Regions from separate parts of the Arthrobacter sp. 2762 genome, predicted to be linked through region 1. Evidence: riboswitches for the same ligand, from Rfam matches in the RefSeq annotation. Region 1 holds a riboswitch; each other region holds the start of a gene.
What was found. A riboswitch is a leader RNA that binds a small molecule or an ion and turns the genes downstream of it on or off. The one in region 1 is predicted to bind S-adenosylmethionine.
Positions count from the first base shown of each region.

Region 1 (4,181 bases):
TCCCAACAAAAAAGGATCAAGACCCCGCACCAAAGACCGCCCCAGTCATGATGACGCCGTCATCGGCCGGATCATCACGGTAGACCGCGGGCGCTACACCGCCATCGTTGGGGAAGACTCCTCGGATGAACGCATTATCATCGCTGCACGCGCGCGTGAACTGCGACGAAACCCCGTAGTCCCCGGCGATTTCGTCGCCTTGGTGGGCGACGTATCGGGAGAGCCGGACACCCTTGCGCGGCTGGTCCGCATTGAGGAGCGGAAGACACTGCTCCGGCGCAGCGCTGATGATACCGACCCCATCGAAAGAGTGGTGGTGGCCAACGCAGACCAACTTGTGGTGGTGGTCGCCGCGGCCAATCCGGAGCCCCGAACCGGCTTTATTGACCGCGCCTTGGTTGCAGCCTACGACGCCGGGATCGAGCCGCTGCTGCTCGTCACCAAAGCAGACGTCAAGGACCCTGCCGAGCTGTTGTCCAACTATCTCAGCCTGGACTTTCCCATCATCATCAGCCGTACGGCAGATGATGAAGCGTCCGGAATTGATGCCCGCTCGGACGACGGACTGTCCGCGCGGCTGGACAGCCGAGCCGTTGCCGAATTGCGGGCCCACCTTGATGGAAAAGTGACTGTCATGCTGGGCCATTCGGGCGTCGGCAAGTCCACCATGGTTAATGCCCTGACCGGAGCCGAACGGGCTACCGGTGGTGTCAACGCCGTCACCGGGCGGGGCCGGCACACGTCGTCGTCGGCGTTGGCCCTGAAACTGGCAGACGCGCCGCCGGGTAGCTGGATCATCGATACCCCCGGTATCCGCTCCTTCGGACTGGCGCACGTGGACCCCGACCGCATCCTGCATTCCTTCCCCGATTTGGAACCGGGCACGGAAGCTTGCGACCGCGGCTGCAAGCACGATGCCAGCGCCATCAATTGCGGCCTGGACGCCTGGGTGAACGAGGGACATGCCGGTCCTTCCGGAGTGGCCCGTTTGTCTTCGCTCCGACGACTACTGGGCGCGGACCCTCGTTTGGAAGCCAAAGAGACCAAGGAACTGGGTACCGTCAACTAAGCATTGGTGCTCCACATCCCAGCTGCACGGAACGTTTCACGATAGTTTGGTGGCATGACCCAACCCGTTTCCAGCTACAACGACGACCTTCGACTGGCCCACGTGCTGGCGGATTCCGTGGACGCCCAAACCATGGACCGCTTCAAGGCTTTGGATCTGCAGGTCGAGACCAAGCCTGACCTCACGCCCGTGACGGATGCCGACAAGGCTGCGGAAGAAGCCATCCGTGGCCAACTGTCGCGCTCGCGCCCCCGTGACGCCGTCCTCGGCGAGGAGTTCGGCAGCAGCGGCCATGGCTCCCGGCGTTGGATCATCGACCCCATCGACGGAACAAAGAACTTTGTTCGGGGCGTTCCCGTGTGGGCGACCCTGATCGCACTGGTTGACGAAGGCGAGCCGGTCGTTGGAGTTGTCAGCGCTCCCGCGCTGGGCAAGCGCTGGTGGGCGGCAAAGGACATGGGGGCCTACATGGGCCGCTCCCTGGCCTCAGCCACCCGGCTCAAGGTGTCAAACGTTTCGCGCTTGGCGGATGCCTCAATGTCATATTCCAGCCTCTCCGGTTGGAAAGAGCGCGGCAATCTGGACGAGTTCCTGGGGTTGACGGAAGACATCTGGCGCACGCGCGCCTATGGCGACTTCTGGTCCTATTGCCTGGTTGCCGAGGGGGCCGTGGACATCGCCTGCGAGCCAGAGTTGAACCTTTACGACATGGCAGCGCTGGTGCCCATTGTGACGGAAGCCGGCGGCCGTTTCACCTCGCTGGAAGGCGAGGACGGCCCCTTTGGCGGCAATGCCCTGGCCACCAACTCCATCCTGCATTCAGAGGTCCTCAAGCGGCTAAACCCTGCCCTGGATGACCTCCTCTGACCCAGCGGCACCAACAAGCCAACCGGCTTTGCATAGAATTTTCGACGGCGGATGCCTCCTTTTCGGGGCATCCGCCGTCTTTTCTTCGCCCAAAGCCCGGTTTCCGGACCCGTCGTAACAATGTGCTTAACAAAGCGAAGCGACTTTGGAGCAGGCCAGATGCGTGACCTAACCTCTTTACAGGTCACGAGTGCCAGCGCTAAACCCCGGTTTGCTGGCCGGCAACCCTCCATTCGCGGTGGGGTGCCCCGGGTGACGACCTGGCCGGTCCGGAACGGATACGGCAAGCGCGGATCCCCATAGGGGGTCCCTCTTGAGTGAGGTCCCATGAGCACTGCTACGTTCAACTCCACCGTTCTGCCGTCCCTTGCGGTCGAAGAAGCAGCGCACGAAGCCGCTGCGGGCAGGCCCCTGGCCGCCGTCACAGGCGCGGAGCTGCAAGCTCCCCTGATCCAGGGTGGCCACGTCCGCTACGCCAACCTCGACTACGGGGCATCCGCTCCCGCGTTGACCATCGTTTCTGCGTATCTCAACGAGATCCTCCCCTACTACGCCAGTGTCCACCGCGGCGCAGGCTACGCTTCCCAGATCAGCACCTCGGTCTACGAGAACTCCCGCGACATCGTCCGCGAATTCGTCGGCGGCCGTCCCGACGATTCCGTCATCTTCACCCGGAACACCACGGACTCGCTGAACCTGTTGGCGGGCTGCCTCCCGCAACTGGACGGAAAGCCAACGGGCGAGGTCCTTTACCTGGACATCGAGCACCATGCCAATCTCCTTCCCTGGCAGGGCGTCCCTCACCGCAGTGTCGTAGCTGCTTCGACACTGACCGCTACCTTGGCCAAGCTCCGCGAGGAACTCAGCCAAGGCGGCGTATCTTTGCTGGCGGTCACCGGGGCCTCGAACGTGACCGGTGAAATCCTGCCGATCGCCGAACTCGCAGCACTTGCACACGAATACGGTGCCAGGATTGTGGTGGACGCCGCGCAGCTGGCCCCCCACCGCCGCATCAACATCGCCGCCGCAGACGTCGACTACATCGTCTTCTCCGGCCATAAGCTCTACGCTCCGTTCGGCGCCGGTGTCGTTGTGGGCCGCCCCGACTGGTTCGACGCCGGTACTCCCCACCTTGCCGGCGGAGGCGCTGTTCGTGAGGCGCGCCTGGACTCGGTCAGCTGGGCCTCAGGTCCCGCCCGCCACGAGGGTGGCTCCCCCAACGTCCTCGGCGCGGCAACATTGGCCCGCGCGACGCAGGTGCTTGCCGGCTTGGACCAGGATGCCTGGCATGCCCATGAAGCTGCCATCCGCTCCTACCTCGTGCAGGGACTTGAAGCAATCGACGGCGTGACCGTCCACCGGATCTTCAGCGACTCCGAAGACACTATCGGCGTGGTCAATTTCTCGGTGGAAGGATTCGACGCCGGACTGGTGGCCGCCTATCTCGCCGCCGAACACGGTGTAGGACTTCGGGACGGCCGCTTCTGCGCCCATCCCCTGCTCAAGCGGCTGGGACTCCCTTCCGGCTCACTGCGCGCCAGCTTCGGCGTGGGCTCCCGCTTGGAGGATGCCACACGACTCCTGGCTGGTATCGAAGAACTCAAGCGCACGGGTCTCGGTTGGGACTATGTAGTGGATGAAGGCCGCTGGGTACCGGCCAACGACCACCGCATCTATCCGGAATGGGCTCCAAACACCCCGGGCACCGCAGGGGCTGCACCCTGCACTATTGACTGAAACAGCACGATTGACTGACACACGCGTACTGTGCGGTAAATTCGTAGGGTAACTGGCGTTCGCGGTAAAGGAGTCTGTGCGTGGCCGTGCCTTCCGGCAGTGTTTCCGGCGGAGGTGTTTCCGGCAGCGCTGGCAGGCCAGGTGGTCCCAAGCTGCATGCCACGCGCCGCCACGAACTGGGCCAGAGCTTCCAGGACGGCGGCGAACACTACGATCGCGTTCGGCCCGGCTATCCCACAGACTCAGTGGATTGGCTTCTTCCTCCTGGAGCGAAGTCCGCCGCGGATATTGGTGCAGGCACAGGAAAATTTACGGCACTGCTCGTGGAGCGCGGTCTGCAGGTGACCGCCGTCGATCCTTCCACAGACATGCTGGAGCAACTTCGAAAGTCCTATCCGGGCGTTGAGGCGTTGGAGGGAACGGCCGAGGCAACAGGGCTGGCGGACTCAGCATTCGACGTCGTCAGCGTTGCCCAAGCATGGCATTGGTGTGACCCGATGAAAGCCAG
Region 1 covers NZ_JBEPSI010000004.1:181,037-185,217, reverse strand. The annotation lists gene rsgA (ribosome small subunit-dependent GTPase A) at 1-1,069, shown strand, start outside; gene hisN (histidinol-phosphatase) at 1,124-1,936, shown strand; SAM riboswitch class IV at 2,119-2,232, shown strand; gene ABIE18_RS09385 (aminotransferase class V-fold PLP-dependent enzyme) at 2,264-3,673, shown strand; gene ABIE18_RS09380 (class I SAM-dependent methyltransferase) at 3,760-4,181, shown strand, end outside.

Region 2 (4,181 bases), on a different contig from region 1:
GCGGAGATCAGCAAGATCCTGGTGAGCGGTGCACCCGTCCGTTCTGCAGGGGGTGCACTCAAACAGACATACGCCTTGTTCCAGGAACGTGTACCCGCCACTGGCAACGCGCCCTTGATCGGCGATGACCGTGAGTGGGCCTTGGGCCAGCTGGCCCTGCGATACTTCACCAGCCGCGGACCTGCAACCATCAAGGACTGTGCCGCGTGGTCCGGACTGACCATGAAGGATGTACGGCTTGGCTTACAGATAGCTGAAGAGTCCGCTCCCAGCGCCTTGGTGCCTGTGGCGATTGAGGGCCTGGACTTCTACTTGCCAGCAGAAGACGTGGAAGCACTTGCTGCGACTCCCCCGCCAGCTGATGATGGGCCGCTGCTCCCCCGTGTCGATCTCATCCAGTGCTACGACGAATACGTGATGGGCTATTCCCAATCGAGGCACTACCTCGGTGGAAGGGCACCCTATTTCCCGGAGGGCGATGCTCCCATTCACGTGGTGTTGCTGGATGGCAGGTTGGCCGGATGGTGGCGCCACGGCTTCTCCGGTGGGATCTGCGAACTCGATGTCCGAATGAACCGGCCCGTCACAACAGCCGAACAACAAGCTTTGGAGGCAGAGGTGGAACGCTACGGGAGGTTCCTGGGCATGGAGACAAAGCTGGTGTGAAACGGCGGGACTAAGCTGGGTTTAAGACCTAGGAGGCCTGCACCGTGAACAATCTGATCTTCTGGATCATCGTCTGCTCGTGGCTGATTCCCATGGGGATCCGTCTTTACAACAGGTCCCGGGCGCGGCGGCTCCAGGACCGTAATTTCCAGGACCGTAGCTTCCCGGGTCAGAACTATCCTGGCCAGAACTATCCGGGCCCCGGCTATCCCCCGCAGAATCTTCCAGGACCGGGTTACCCGCAGCAGAGCTACCCGCCGCAGAATCTTCCGGGACCGAACTATCCCGCACAGGGGTATCCCACCCAGAATTACCCGGGCTATCCCGGGGAGCCCGCCACCGTCCGCCCTGCCGATGCGCAACCGCCGGCAGGACCGCCGTCGAACGCTTCTTCACCTGCCTTCCCCACCAACAGCGGCTCTGAGCAGCAAGGCTTCCGCGCGCGAAAGCTGGCCGAACTGGACCTCAAGTTCAGCAACGGCGAGATCGCCATGGAGGACTACATGAAGCAGCGCGGCGAGATCATGAACGGCTGAGCGGGCCTAGTCGAAGAAAGCCTGGCCGTTAGGCGAAGAAGGCCTGATGCAGTTGGGCCGACAGTTGCCCGATTTCGGTGAGGAAGCCGTCGTGCCCGATGGGGGCCTCGATCAGGTGGACGGGCACGTCGCCAGGCAGATTTTGTGCCAGTTCCAATGACTGGGCCGGGAAATAGAGGCGGTCGGAGTCGACGGCTGCCACAAAGAATTCAGCAGTGGCGCTGGCCAAGGCTTCCCGCAAGGTGCCCCGGCCCCGGCTGATGTCGTGGGACATGAGTGCCTCAGTGATGGCGATGTAACTGTTGGCATCGAACCGGCGCACCAGCTTGGTGCCTTGGTGGTCGAGGTAGCTTTCCACCTGGTAGCGGCCACGCTCCCCCAGGACAGGAGCGGCTAAGGGCGTCTCCTGGTGCTGGGCTTCCCGGCCGAAGCGGAAATCAAGCTCCAGCGCTGATCGGTACGTGATGTGGGCTATCCGTCGGGCCAGGGCAAGGCCCGCCTCAGGAGTTGGTCCACCGTAGTAATCGCCGTTGTTGAAGTTCGGGTCCTGGCGGATGGCGAGTGTCTGCGACTGGGCGAAAGCGATTTGCTCGGCTGTGCTGTAGGCGCCGACAGAAATAACTGCGCACCGCTGGACACGCTCAGGGAACGTCACCGCCCACTCGAGTGCCCGCGCCCCACCCATGGAACCACCAAGGACGGCGTGCCATGACTTGATCCCCAACGCGTCGGCGAGGCGGGCTTCAGCCACCGTGCTGTCGCGCAAAGTGATCAGGGGGAAGCGGGATCCCCAGGGCCGCCCGTCCGGCGCCTCGGACGATGGGCCCGTGCTGCCGTAACAGCCGCCCACAATGTTGATGGAGATAACGAAGAACCGGTTGGTGTCGATCGTCGCGCCGGGGCCAACGAGTTGCTCCCACCAGCCTTCCTCATCAGTGGCACCGCGGGCCACATGCGTGCTTCCCGTCAGTGCGTGCTGGACGAGGACTGCGTTGGACGCATCCGTGTTCAACTGCCCCCAGGTCTCATAGGCCAACACAACGTCCGGGAGAAAACCGCCGGCTTCAAGTTCCAGCGAACCTACGCCGGCGTACTTGACCGTCCCGTCTTCTTTGCCCGGTTTGGGGGGTGCTGTAGCAGTAATGGTCATTCCTTTGACACCTAACCTCGCGCTTGCCTGCCGCCTTGCGTGCGACAGGCCAGGTCTTCACCCGGGGCACCCCACCGCGGAGGAGGGTTGCCGGCCAGCAAGCCGGGGCTGTCACTGGCACTCATGACCTAATACGTAGAGTCTAGGAAAAATACCGCTGTTTTGGCGAAGAATGTGACATCTGTGTGACGGTTTGGGGCCGCTTCGTTCAGGAACACACACGGCGAAGGGCCGCCCGGCGAATTTTCGTCGGCGGGCGGCCGCCCGCTAAGCGCCTTTGGCAGCCCGGAAACCAGCCTCCAGGTCAGCAATGATGTCGTCCACGTGCTCGATTCCCACGGACAGGCGGACAAGGCCTGGATTCACGCCCGCAACCAGCTGCTGTTCGACCGTGAGCTGGCTGTGGGTAGTCGACGCCGGGTGGATAACCAGCGAGCGGACGTCACCGATGTTGGCAACATGGGAGTGCAACTCCAGGCCGTCGACGAATCGCTTGCCGGCCTCGACGCCACCCTTGATGTTGAATGCCACCACTGCACCCGTACCCCTCGGCCCATACTTACGGCCACGGTCGTACCAAGGGCTGGACGGCAGACCCGCGAAGGCGACCGATTCGACGTCGTCGTGGCCTTCCAACCATTCCGCCACCTTAGTGGCGTTCGAGACGTGGCGCTCAACGCGCAGGCTCAAGGTTTCCAGCCCCTGGGCGATGAGGAAGGCGTTGAAGGGGGAAACCGCCGAACCCAGATCGCGCAGCAGCTGCACACGGGCCTTGAGAATGTAGGAGAGATTGGCTCCGAGCGCGCCGTCCTTGCCAAGGTCCCGGGCGTAAACGAGTCCGTTGTAGCTGGGGTCCGGAGTATTGAATCCGGGGAAGCGCTCCGGGTCCTTGCCGAAATCAAAGTTTCCGGAGTCCACGATCACGCCGGCGATCGCCGCACCGTGGCCGCCCAGATACTTGGTAGCCGAGTGCACCACGATGTCCGCTCCCCATTCGATGGGACGAATGAGGTATGGGGTGGAAAGCGTGTTATCCACGATCAGCGGCACACCAGCCTCATGCGCGGCGTGTGAAATACCCTCGATGTCCAGCACGTCCTGGCGCGGATTGGACACCACCTCGCCGAAGAACAGCTTGGTATTGGGCTGCACGGCGTCCCGCCACTGGTCCAGGTTGTCCGGGTCCTCCACGAACGTCACGGAGATGCCGAACTTCTTCAGCGTGTGCGCCAGCAGATTGTAGGTGCCGCCGTAAAGGCTGGGGCTGGCGACGATATGGTCTCCGGCCTCGGCAATGTTCAGGATGGCGAAGCTTTCCGCGGCCTGTCCGGAGCTAAGGAGCAATGCGCCCAGTCCGCCTTCGAGGCTGGCGATCCGTTGCTCCACGGCATCTTGTGTTGGGTTGCCGATACGGGTGTAGATCGGGGCGAGCTCGGCCAAGGCAAAGCGGTTGGCTGCGCTCTCTGCGCTGGGGAAAACGAAGGACGTGGTCTGGTAGATCGGAAGCGACCGCGCTCCCGTGGCAGAGTCAGGCTCCTGCCCTGCGTGGATCTGGCGTGTTTCGAAAGACCATCCTTGGGACATTGAATTCTCCTCTTAGTGGCGCGCGGGTTTGCCGTTGATCGCTGTAGGCGTGGGCTGGGGCCAGTCTAGGAAGCGCCCGGGTGCTTGGACAGCTTTGTGACGAAGGCAGTATTTTTCAGTCTTTACGCGACCCGGCGTGACGCCTTCCGGCGGCGCGCAACAAGGTCCCATGTTAGTTAGGCTTCCCTTAGCTGAGACCCCGATCACAAAGTGCCAAGATGAAGCCATGCGCATGGATCACGTCT
Region 2 covers NZ_JBEPSI010000002.1:173,493-177,673, forward strand. The annotation lists gene ABIE18_RS04900 (winged helix DNA-binding domain-containing protein) at 1-666, shown strand, start outside; gene ABIE18_RS04905 (hypothetical protein) at 711-1,202, shown strand; gene metX (homoserine O-acetyltransferase MetX) at 1,231-2,352, opposite strand; SAM riboswitch class IV at 2,367-2,481, opposite strand; gene ABIE18_RS04915 (bifunctional o-acetylhomoserine/o-acetylserine sulfhydrylase) at 2,620-3,936, opposite strand; gene ABIE18_RS04920 (VOC family protein) at 4,163-4,181, shown strand, end outside.
Region 2: it holds a riboswitch for S-adenosylmethionine, as region 1 does, so the genes downstream of both, metX (homoserine O-acetyltransferase MetX) here and ABIE18_RS09385 (aminotransferase class V-fold PLP-dependent enzyme) in region 1, are expected to answer to the same signal.

Region 3 (4,181 bases), on a different contig from region 1:
GGCCCTCAAAGGAAAGAGCCAGCTGCATCGGTTGAAAGTTCCCGCCGGACACCATGTGCCCGGTTTCGATATCAACCAACGGGTTGTCGCCACGTCCGTTCAGCTCCACCGTCAGAGCAGCGCGGAGCTGTGAAACCAAGGAGCGAAAAGCGCCGTGCGTCTGGGGCGCAGAACGGAATGACAAAGCATCCTGCACCGATACTTCGGGGCGAACGTCCTCCAACCACCCGCCGCGCAACAGGTAACGTACCGCGGCCGCCGAGACCTTCTGCCCGTCCACCGCCTTGCCCGCTTGGATAGCCGGCGAAAACGGGCTGAGGTTTCCACCGCCGTCGTACCTTGCAATGGCCTCAAGCGAGAGGGAAAGCGCGACGTCGGCGAGTTCCGCCAGCTGTTGCAGGCGCACCAAGGCGAGGGTGCCGGCGCCTACCGAGTAAGCGTTGGCGCTGACCAGGGCCAGGGCCTCACCGGGCGCTGGTCGCAACGGCTGAAGACCTGCGTCGGCGAGCGCTTTCGCCCCGGGTACCAAGGTGCCGTTCGCATCGATCGCTTCACCTTCACCGATGACGACGGCGGCGACGGCGGCGAGCTGGGTGAGGTCCGATGAGCCGACTGAGCCTTCGCGGGGAATGGCGGGAAGAACTCCACGGTTTAGTAGTTCCGCATAGAACTGGGCGGTCTCCGGGCGTACACCGGAGCCGCCGCGGCTGAATCCGATGAGCCGGGCGAGCATCACGGCGCGAGCGGAGGGCCGGTCCAGATGGTCGCCCACACCACTGTTGTGGTATCTGACTACCTGGATTTGATAGGCGAGAACCGACCTCTCCTCCACAGCCGTATCGCGTCCGGACCCGAGGAGGGTGTTGAGGCCGTAGATTTTCTGCCCTGAGGTCGACGCACGCTCCAGCACTTCGCGTGAGCGGCCGATCAAAGACAACGCATCGTGGTTGAGTTTCACGTGAAACGCCGGATCCAAGGCAGCCTGCGCCACGCTTTCAGGGTCCACCGGCGATGTGCCGATCAGCAGGGTTCCGGGCTCGGAGGAAATGGGCTCGGAGGACATCAGAAGTCCAGAAGATTCTGGCGGAAGCCGCCGTCGCCGTAACTCTTCCTCAACAGGCCACGGCGTCGCAGTTCGGGAGTGAGCTTGTCCAGCACTCCGTGCACGGTGACGGGGTCCACGAAGCCAGAGAAGAGGAAGCCGTCGCCACCCACAGCCTCGCCGGTCTCCTCGAGGTAGTCCGCGATTTCACCAACCGTGCCGATGATCGAATCGCCGGCACCACCGCTGCGTGCCTGCAGGATCTGGCGCAGGGTAGACCCCGGAGGGGCTGCCTTGGCGAAGTGCTCCAACGTGCCTTGGTTGCTGTTGGTGCTCAATTCAGGCAACGGCGCATCGAGGTCGAACTGCTTGAAGTCGATCACGGACAGGTAGGAGATCGAGTTGAGCTGGCTGTCGATATCACGCTGGGTAAGCTCCCGGCGCTGCGCACGCAACTCCTCGGCCTCGGCTGATGAACCAACCACGGTGGGCTTGAGCACGAAAAGTACCTTGACGTCGTCGGGGTTCCTGCCAGCCTTGGCAGCCTCGGCACGGATGGAATCCCGGTAGGCCTTCATGCCGTCAACGCCACGCGCCAAGGCGATCGCCACATCTGCATGCCCACCCGCGAACGCTTTGCCCCGAGGAGAAGCACCGGCCTGCACCAGTACGGGCTCCTCCGGCAGAGGTGCGGTGTTCAGCGGACCGCGGACCTTGAAGAAGTCACCCTGATGGCTGATGGGGTGCACTTTGGTGTGGTCGGCGAACACGCCGGCTTCAACGTCCTCAAGCACAGCGCCGGGTTCCCAGCTGCGCCAAAGCTGCCGGACGACGTCGACGAATTCCTCCGCCTTCTCATACCGAAGGTCGTGTTCAATCTGCTGGTCCAACCCGTAATTCTGTGCCGCCAGGTCACTGCCGGAGGTGACAACGTTCCAGCCGAGCTGGCCCTCGGAGAAGTGCTGCAGCGTGGCCAGGAGCCGTGCGGCTGTGAAGGGCGGATAGAACGAAGCGCTGACAGTCGGCACAATCCCAAGGTGCTTGGTGGCGGACAGAAGGTACGGGACCAGCGCCAAAGGATCATGCTTGGGCGCAAAGGAGGCGTGTGCCAGCGAAACCTCGGCGGTGCCGCCATAAGTATCAGGAACAGTAAGGGAGTCCTCGATGATGAAGAGGTCAAGGCCGGATTGCTCAAACGCGCGGACGGCGTCTTGATACAGGGCAGGTTTCTTCCAGTCGTAGCCCAGGCTGTAACCGGGAGTTCCCCACCCCTGGACACCAAAACCGTGCCCCACGAACCATCCAAAATGCAGCATGGGCTTGAGTGTAGAGCTGCCTTGTCCGTTCACCGCGACCTGATTTCTTGCGAAGTTACAGGGGGTCGTACTGCGTCAATTATGCTCCCGGGGCGTCACATTTGGGCTGCTACCCCAGCGCCGGCCGGTTACGCAACATGACGACCGCGTAACCGCTTGCAAGTGCGGGCCGCCGCCGCGGGATGTTACGTTTTTCTTGAGTAATGAGCACCAGCGCCAAGCCCTGACTTGCTGGTCGGCAACCCTCTCTCCGGCGGGGTGCCTCAGGTGACTACTCGGCGTATCGACACTTCGAACTGCAAGCGTGACTGAGGAGCACCAGCCAATGCCTGAACCCACTGAAGAAAAACTCTCCTACCGCCTGATTACAGGGCCGGATACCCGTGAATTCTGCGAGCGGATCACCACGGCCCTCGCCGACGGCTACGTGCTCCACGGCAGCCCGGCAGCCACGTTCAATGGCACGGATGTCATCGTGGCGCAGGCGGTCGTCCTGCCCGCTGCCATCGCCAACGCAGACGCCGCCGTCGCGAATGCTGTTGACCAGTTGGAGAACGACGACGACGAAGAAGCATTCGAGGGACACGCATGAGTTACGCAGGTGACCTGACCCCGCAGGACGCGTGGGCCAAGCTTGAAGAAGGCGCCATCCTGGTAGACGTCCGCACCGAGGCCGAGTGGGCACACATCGGCATTCCGGACACCAAAGCCACAGAGAATGATCCCCTGTTCATTCAGTGGAACCTCGCCGGTGGCATTCCCAACTCCCGCTTCCTTGAGGACCTGCAGCAGCAGGCACCCGAGGGCGAGGGCGTGGAACTCGTTTTCATCTGCCGCTCAGGCCAGCGCTCCATCTCTGCCGCCATCGCCGCGACGCAGGCCGGGTTCACCGCCTACAACGTGCTCGAGGGCTTCGAAGGTGACCCGGACCGCTACGGCGAGCGCACCATCAACGGCTGGAAGAACCGCGGCCTGCCAACCAACCTGGGGAACGACTAAGTGACTTTCAATCCCGATGCCGCCAGCTGGAGCCCTGACACCCAGGCAGTACGCGGTGGCCTTGACCGTACCAACTTCCAGGAGACGTCCGAACCCGTCTTCCTGAACTCCGGCTTCGTCTACGAATCCGCTGCCGCCGCCGAACGTGCCTTCACCGGCGAGGACGAACGCTTCGTTTACTCCCGCTACGGCAACCCGTCCGTAGCCACGTTCCAGGAGCGGTTGCGGTTGCTCGAAGGAACCGAAGCGTGCTTTGCGACGGCGTCCGGCATGTCCGCGGTGTTCACCGCTTTGGGTGCCCTCCTGGCTGCCGGTGATCGCGTGGTGGCCGCCCGTTCCCTGTTCGGCTCGTGCTTCGTGATCCTCAACGAGATCCTGCCACGTTGGGGCGTCGAGACCGTGTTTGTCGACGGTCCCGACCTCGACCAGTGGCGTGCTGCCCTCTCCGAACCGACCACCGCCGTGTTCTTCGAGTCGCCGTCCAACCCCATGCAGGAAATCGTGGACATCGCCGCCGTCAGCGAGCTGGCGCATGCTGCGGGAGCGACCGTCGTCGTCGACAACGTCTTTGCCACTCCCCTGCTGCAGCGTTGCGGTGACTTGGGCGCGGACGTCATCGTGTACTCCGGCACCAAGCACATCGATGGCCAGGGACGTGTCCTTGGCGGGGCGATCATGGGCACCAAGGAATTCATCGATGGCCCGGTCAAGCAGCTGATGCGGCACACCGGACCGTCGCTCTCCGCGTTCAACGCCTGGGTGTTGACCAAAGGCCTGGAGACCATTGGCTTGCGCGTGAACCACAGTTCAGCCTCCGCTTTGAA
Region 3 covers NZ_JBEPSI010000011.1:53,591-57,771, forward strand. The annotation lists gene ABIE18_RS18840 (aromatic amino acid ammonia-lyase) at 1-1,063, opposite strand, end outside; gene ABIE18_RS18845 (NtaA/DmoA family FMN-dependent monooxygenase) at 1,063-2,391, opposite strand; SAM riboswitch class IV at 2,558-2,669, shown strand; gene ABIE18_RS18850 (DUF1737 domain-containing protein) at 2,684-2,950, shown strand; gene ABIE18_RS18855 (rhodanese-like domain-containing protein) at 2,947-3,357, shown strand; gene ABIE18_RS18860 (O-succinylhomoserine sulfhydrylase) at 3,358-4,181, shown strand, end outside.
Region 3: it holds a riboswitch for S-adenosylmethionine, as region 1 does, so the genes downstream of both, ABIE18_RS18850 (DUF1737 domain-containing protein) here and ABIE18_RS09385 (aminotransferase class V-fold PLP-dependent enzyme) in region 1, are expected to answer to the same signal.

Region 4 (4,181 bases), on a different contig from region 1:
CCGGTCACGCGGGGCCGCGCGGAGGACGAACCAACATTACCGCCTAGACGATCATCGTTCCGAACGCGAGGCCAAGCCCATACGTGGCGGCCGCGGCACCCAGGCCGATCGCCAGCTGCCGGAAGCCACGACTCAGCGGTGAGGTCCCGGACAACAGTCCGACGACGGCGCCAGTCGCCAGGAGCGCGATGCCCACCAGAACACCGGCTACCATCAGTGCCGCCGCACCCGTCATGCCGAAAATGAACGGAAGGATGGGCACGATCGCACCCGAGGCGAAGAAGCAGAAGCTGGACATCGCAGCGCCCCAGGCAGACCCCACGGTTTCGTGGTCGTCAGTGGGTTGCTCCTTCTCGGGTTGCAAGGAGAGGCTGGGATCGCAGTCGCAACTGAACAGTCCCATGCGTTCGGCGGCGCGGTGCTCGGCGGCCTCACGGGTCATGCCGCGGGCCAAATACACCAGCACGAGCTCATTGTGTTCGATGTCCAAAGAAGGGGCGGCTGTGAGGGTAGCCTGCGTGGGCAGCGTGGCGTTGAGCAACTCCCGTTGCGAGCGGACCGAAACGTACTCGCCGGCCCCCATGGACAGGGCGCCGGCCAGCAATCCGGCAACACCGCTCATAAGGACCACTGGGCTGGGAACGCCCGTTGCGGCCATACCCATAACCAGTGAAAGGTTGCTCACCAGGCCGTCGTTGGCACCAAAAACGGCGGCGCGGAAGGTACCGGAGAGCCTGTTGCGTCCACGCGTGGCAAGGCCCCGGACAACTTCTTCGTGGATTTGTTCGTCGGCAACCATGGCCGGGGTCGCGGCAGGTTCGGCGCCGTAAGGGGAGCGGCCTTCCGCGCGCTGAGCCAAGGCGAGCACGAACACAGAGCCGAAGTGCCGGGCCAGGAAGCCCAGTAGCTGGCTACGGGTCGAAGCTCCCTTCGGCATGCCAGCGTGCTCTCCGAGGAGCTTGAGCCAGTGTGCCTCGTGCCTTCCCTCTGCCTCGGCCAGGGCGAGCAGGATCTGGCGTTCTTCGCCGTCACGACGCTGGGCGAGTTCCCGGTAGACGGCGGCTTCGGCCCGCTCGTCGGCCAGGTATTGACGCCAGCGCCTGATGTCCGCGGACGTGGGCGGGACTGGTTGGGGCGGTGTTCCGGATCCGGGGGCGGGGTCCGGAGCGGGGCTCGACGAACCGTGGGATTCCTGGTGCTTCTGCACTTTTTCTCCTGTGCTGGGTGGGGTAGTAGCGGCCCCATTGCACGCCCACTGTACCGCTTATTGGCGCGGATTTTTGGCCGGTATTCCTTAGATGGAATGTTCGGCATGCCTTAATTTTGGGCTCGATCCTGCCTTGCTCCGGGCGTGCCTTGACCCTGTTCAAGCACAGTGCTCAGATGGAAGGACAGGGGCGGGGGCCCTCCCCGCACTCGGTCAGCAGGCTGCTTGCCAGCCCACCAGACGGAGGTTGCAGCATGGACACCACCGAACCGCACGCCAACCACCCGGAACGGGAGACCATCGAGTCAGACCCCGCTTACGACTATAGCGATGACCAGGAAGTCGACGAACCCTGGGTGGAGGAAATCGACGTCCCGGACGACGACGAGCGGGTTGTTCCCCTGGATGAAACCGAAGAATTCCGCGGGGAAGAAGACGAAGAATTCTAGGACCGTTTTCTTCTAGGCAGGGCCCTCTTCACCGAATCTGAAATGCCGCTCCAGTCCCGCCGGACGCCCGAGCGCTGCAACAGTCACCGTCAACGTCCTCGACGAATCACACCACCGCGACGGACGCACAGCCTGGGCAAGGGCCTTTGCTATCAGGTGCGCTTCGTGGTGCCGGAACCGGCTCAGGCCACCGTTCACGAACAGGGTCACCGTCCCAAGGACAAGGTCGACGCCGGGAATCACCGGGACGGTGGGCGCTTCGGATTCGGTGGGGGTGCTGAGGGCTTGGTACGGCAAGGACTGCTCCTTTGGGGGAGTGCTCTTGCCCGCTCGGTTGTCTCTGGTCCGGGACGGGCCGCTTCCTCATCCGAACCACCCGTGAACATGGGGTTGGTGTGTGGCCAGTCGGAGCTTGGCGCCACCTCTCTTGAAGCTGGGACCACTGTACTGGAGGAGTGCTGTCCTGGAGAAGTGTGGTCCTCGGATCCCCTGCGTTGTGGGGCCTGGTGTGCGTGCCAAAGGGTGTGGATGGGGCGCAGAGTGGCCCTCGCAACGCCCGAATCTAGACGGAAAGCGCAACGGCGACGCTGCCCCGGGAAGGGGCGGCGCCGCCGTCGAACATTACTTGGGGCTGGGTCTGCTCAGCTAGCTGGCGTGGTGGCTGCTGACAGGGTGGGCCTCCAGGGGCAATTCGTCAGAGACCGCACCGGCCACGCGCTTGTCCCAAGCGGCCCGAACTTCTGGTTCCGTGGGCGGCGTGAGGAGGGAAATCACGACATAGGCCACGAACGACGCTGCCAGGCCGTAGTAGATGGGTTCGTTGGCGTAAACGCCATCGACGCTCGGAATGGCTCCAGTTGCGAACAGGATCAGCAAGGCCAGAGTCAGAATCGAGCCCATTGCCATGGACCAGGCAGCAGCGATACCGGTTCCGCGCTTCCAGACGAGGCCGCCGAGGATCGCGACGAGGAGGCCGCCTACCAGGATGTCGTAGGCAATGGTGAGGGCAACAACCACGTCCTGCGCGGCCATGGAGATCAGCACCGCAACGATGCCCAGGCCAAGAACCCAGTAACGGTTGGCCTTGACGTCGTGCTCGGGGTTTTCGGTGTCGTCAGTGTTGATGGTCTTGCCGAACCAGCTGGCAACGAACGGAACAACATCTGCGCGAGCCACGGTGGCGGCGGCAATCAGGGCACCTGAAGCAGTGGACATCATGGCTGCAACAGCTGCGGCCATGACCAGGCCGCCGATGCCGATGGGCAGGATGTGCGTTGCCACTTCGGCATACACGACGTCCTTGCCGAGGTTGGCGACATCAATGTTGGGGAGCGCCACCCGGGCGGCCAGGCCGATCAAGGCGCCGGCTACACCGTAGAGGATGCAGTAAACGCCGGCCGTCGCGCCGCCCCAGCGTGCAACCTTGGGAGTCTTGGCCGTGAAGACGCGCTGCCAGATGTCCTGGCCGATAAGGAGTCCAAGGGTGTAAACAACGAAGTACGTGATGATCGTCTGGAGACCGATTCCGTCAATCTGGAAGAAGCTCGCATCGACACGCTGACGGATGCCATCCAGTCCTCCGGCCGCATTCATGACGAACGGGAGCATCAGGAAGAAGATGCCTACGGTCTTGATGATGAACTGGACCTGGTCGGCCAACGTGATGGACCACATGCCACCGATTGTCGAGTAAACAAGCACGATCGCACCGCCGACGGCGATCGCCATCCAGCGTTCCCAGTCGAAGAGGACGACGAAGATCGTGGCGTATGCGCCGGTGGATGTGGCACAGAGCATGAGGGTGTAGGCCAGCATGACGATTCCGGAGGTCTGCGTAGCCTTGCTGCCGTAGCGAAGGCTCAGCATTTGGGAGACCGTGTAGATCTTCAGGCGCTGGATGGTCCCGGCGAAGAGCAAGCTCAGGAGGAGGACGCCGGAGCCGATTGCGACTACCAGCCACATCCCCGAGATGCCGAACTTGTAGCCCAAGCCGACGCCGCCGACGGTGGATGCGCCACCGAGGACAACTGCGGCCATGGTGCCTGTGTAAAGGAAGGGTCCCAGGCGGCGGCCGGCCACCAGGAAGTCGCTGTTGTTCTTGGTGCGGGACTTGCCCCACCAACCGAATGCGAGCATGGCAAGCAGGTACACCACCACAATGGCGATGTTTATGAACGATGAGTCCATGAGTGGCTCCTTGGAGCTGGTGCACGGAGGTTGGGGTTTTCGACGATACTCCTGCGAAGCGCCGAAGTCTCCGTGCTGATGATTGGAGATTGGGTTCGTGTTGTGCCTCACAGACAACACTTGTTGCCTATGAGGATATGTTGTGATCGGAGTAACAGTCAAGGGGCTTTGGTCATCGTTGGGCTGTTTGTGGCTCCCACAGCCCGTGATCCCGCTACTATTGCTGCAATGACAGGGCCCAATGACAGGCCTGAAAGGTTCGTGAATGAAGGCTCTCCCCGTTGAACCAAGCAACGTTCCCGTTGCCATTGGTTCCAGAATCCGCGCAGCCCGCCAGG
Region 4 covers NZ_JBEPSI010000008.1:123,460-127,640, reverse strand. The annotation lists gene ABIE18_RS15735 (VIT1/CCC1 transporter family protein) at 44-1,207, opposite strand; gene ABIE18_RS15730 (hypothetical protein) at 1,462-1,656, shown strand; gene ABIE18_RS15725 (hypothetical protein) at 1,669-1,953, opposite strand; SAM riboswitch class IV at 1,970-2,089, opposite strand; gene ABIE18_RS15720 (sodium:solute symporter family protein) at 2,302-3,843, opposite strand; gene ABIE18_RS15715 (helix-turn-helix domain-containing protein) at 4,109-4,181, shown strand, end outside.
Region 4: it holds a riboswitch for S-adenosylmethionine, as region 1 does, so the genes downstream of both, ABIE18_RS15725 (hypothetical protein) here and ABIE18_RS09385 (aminotransferase class V-fold PLP-dependent enzyme) in region 1, are expected to answer to the same signal.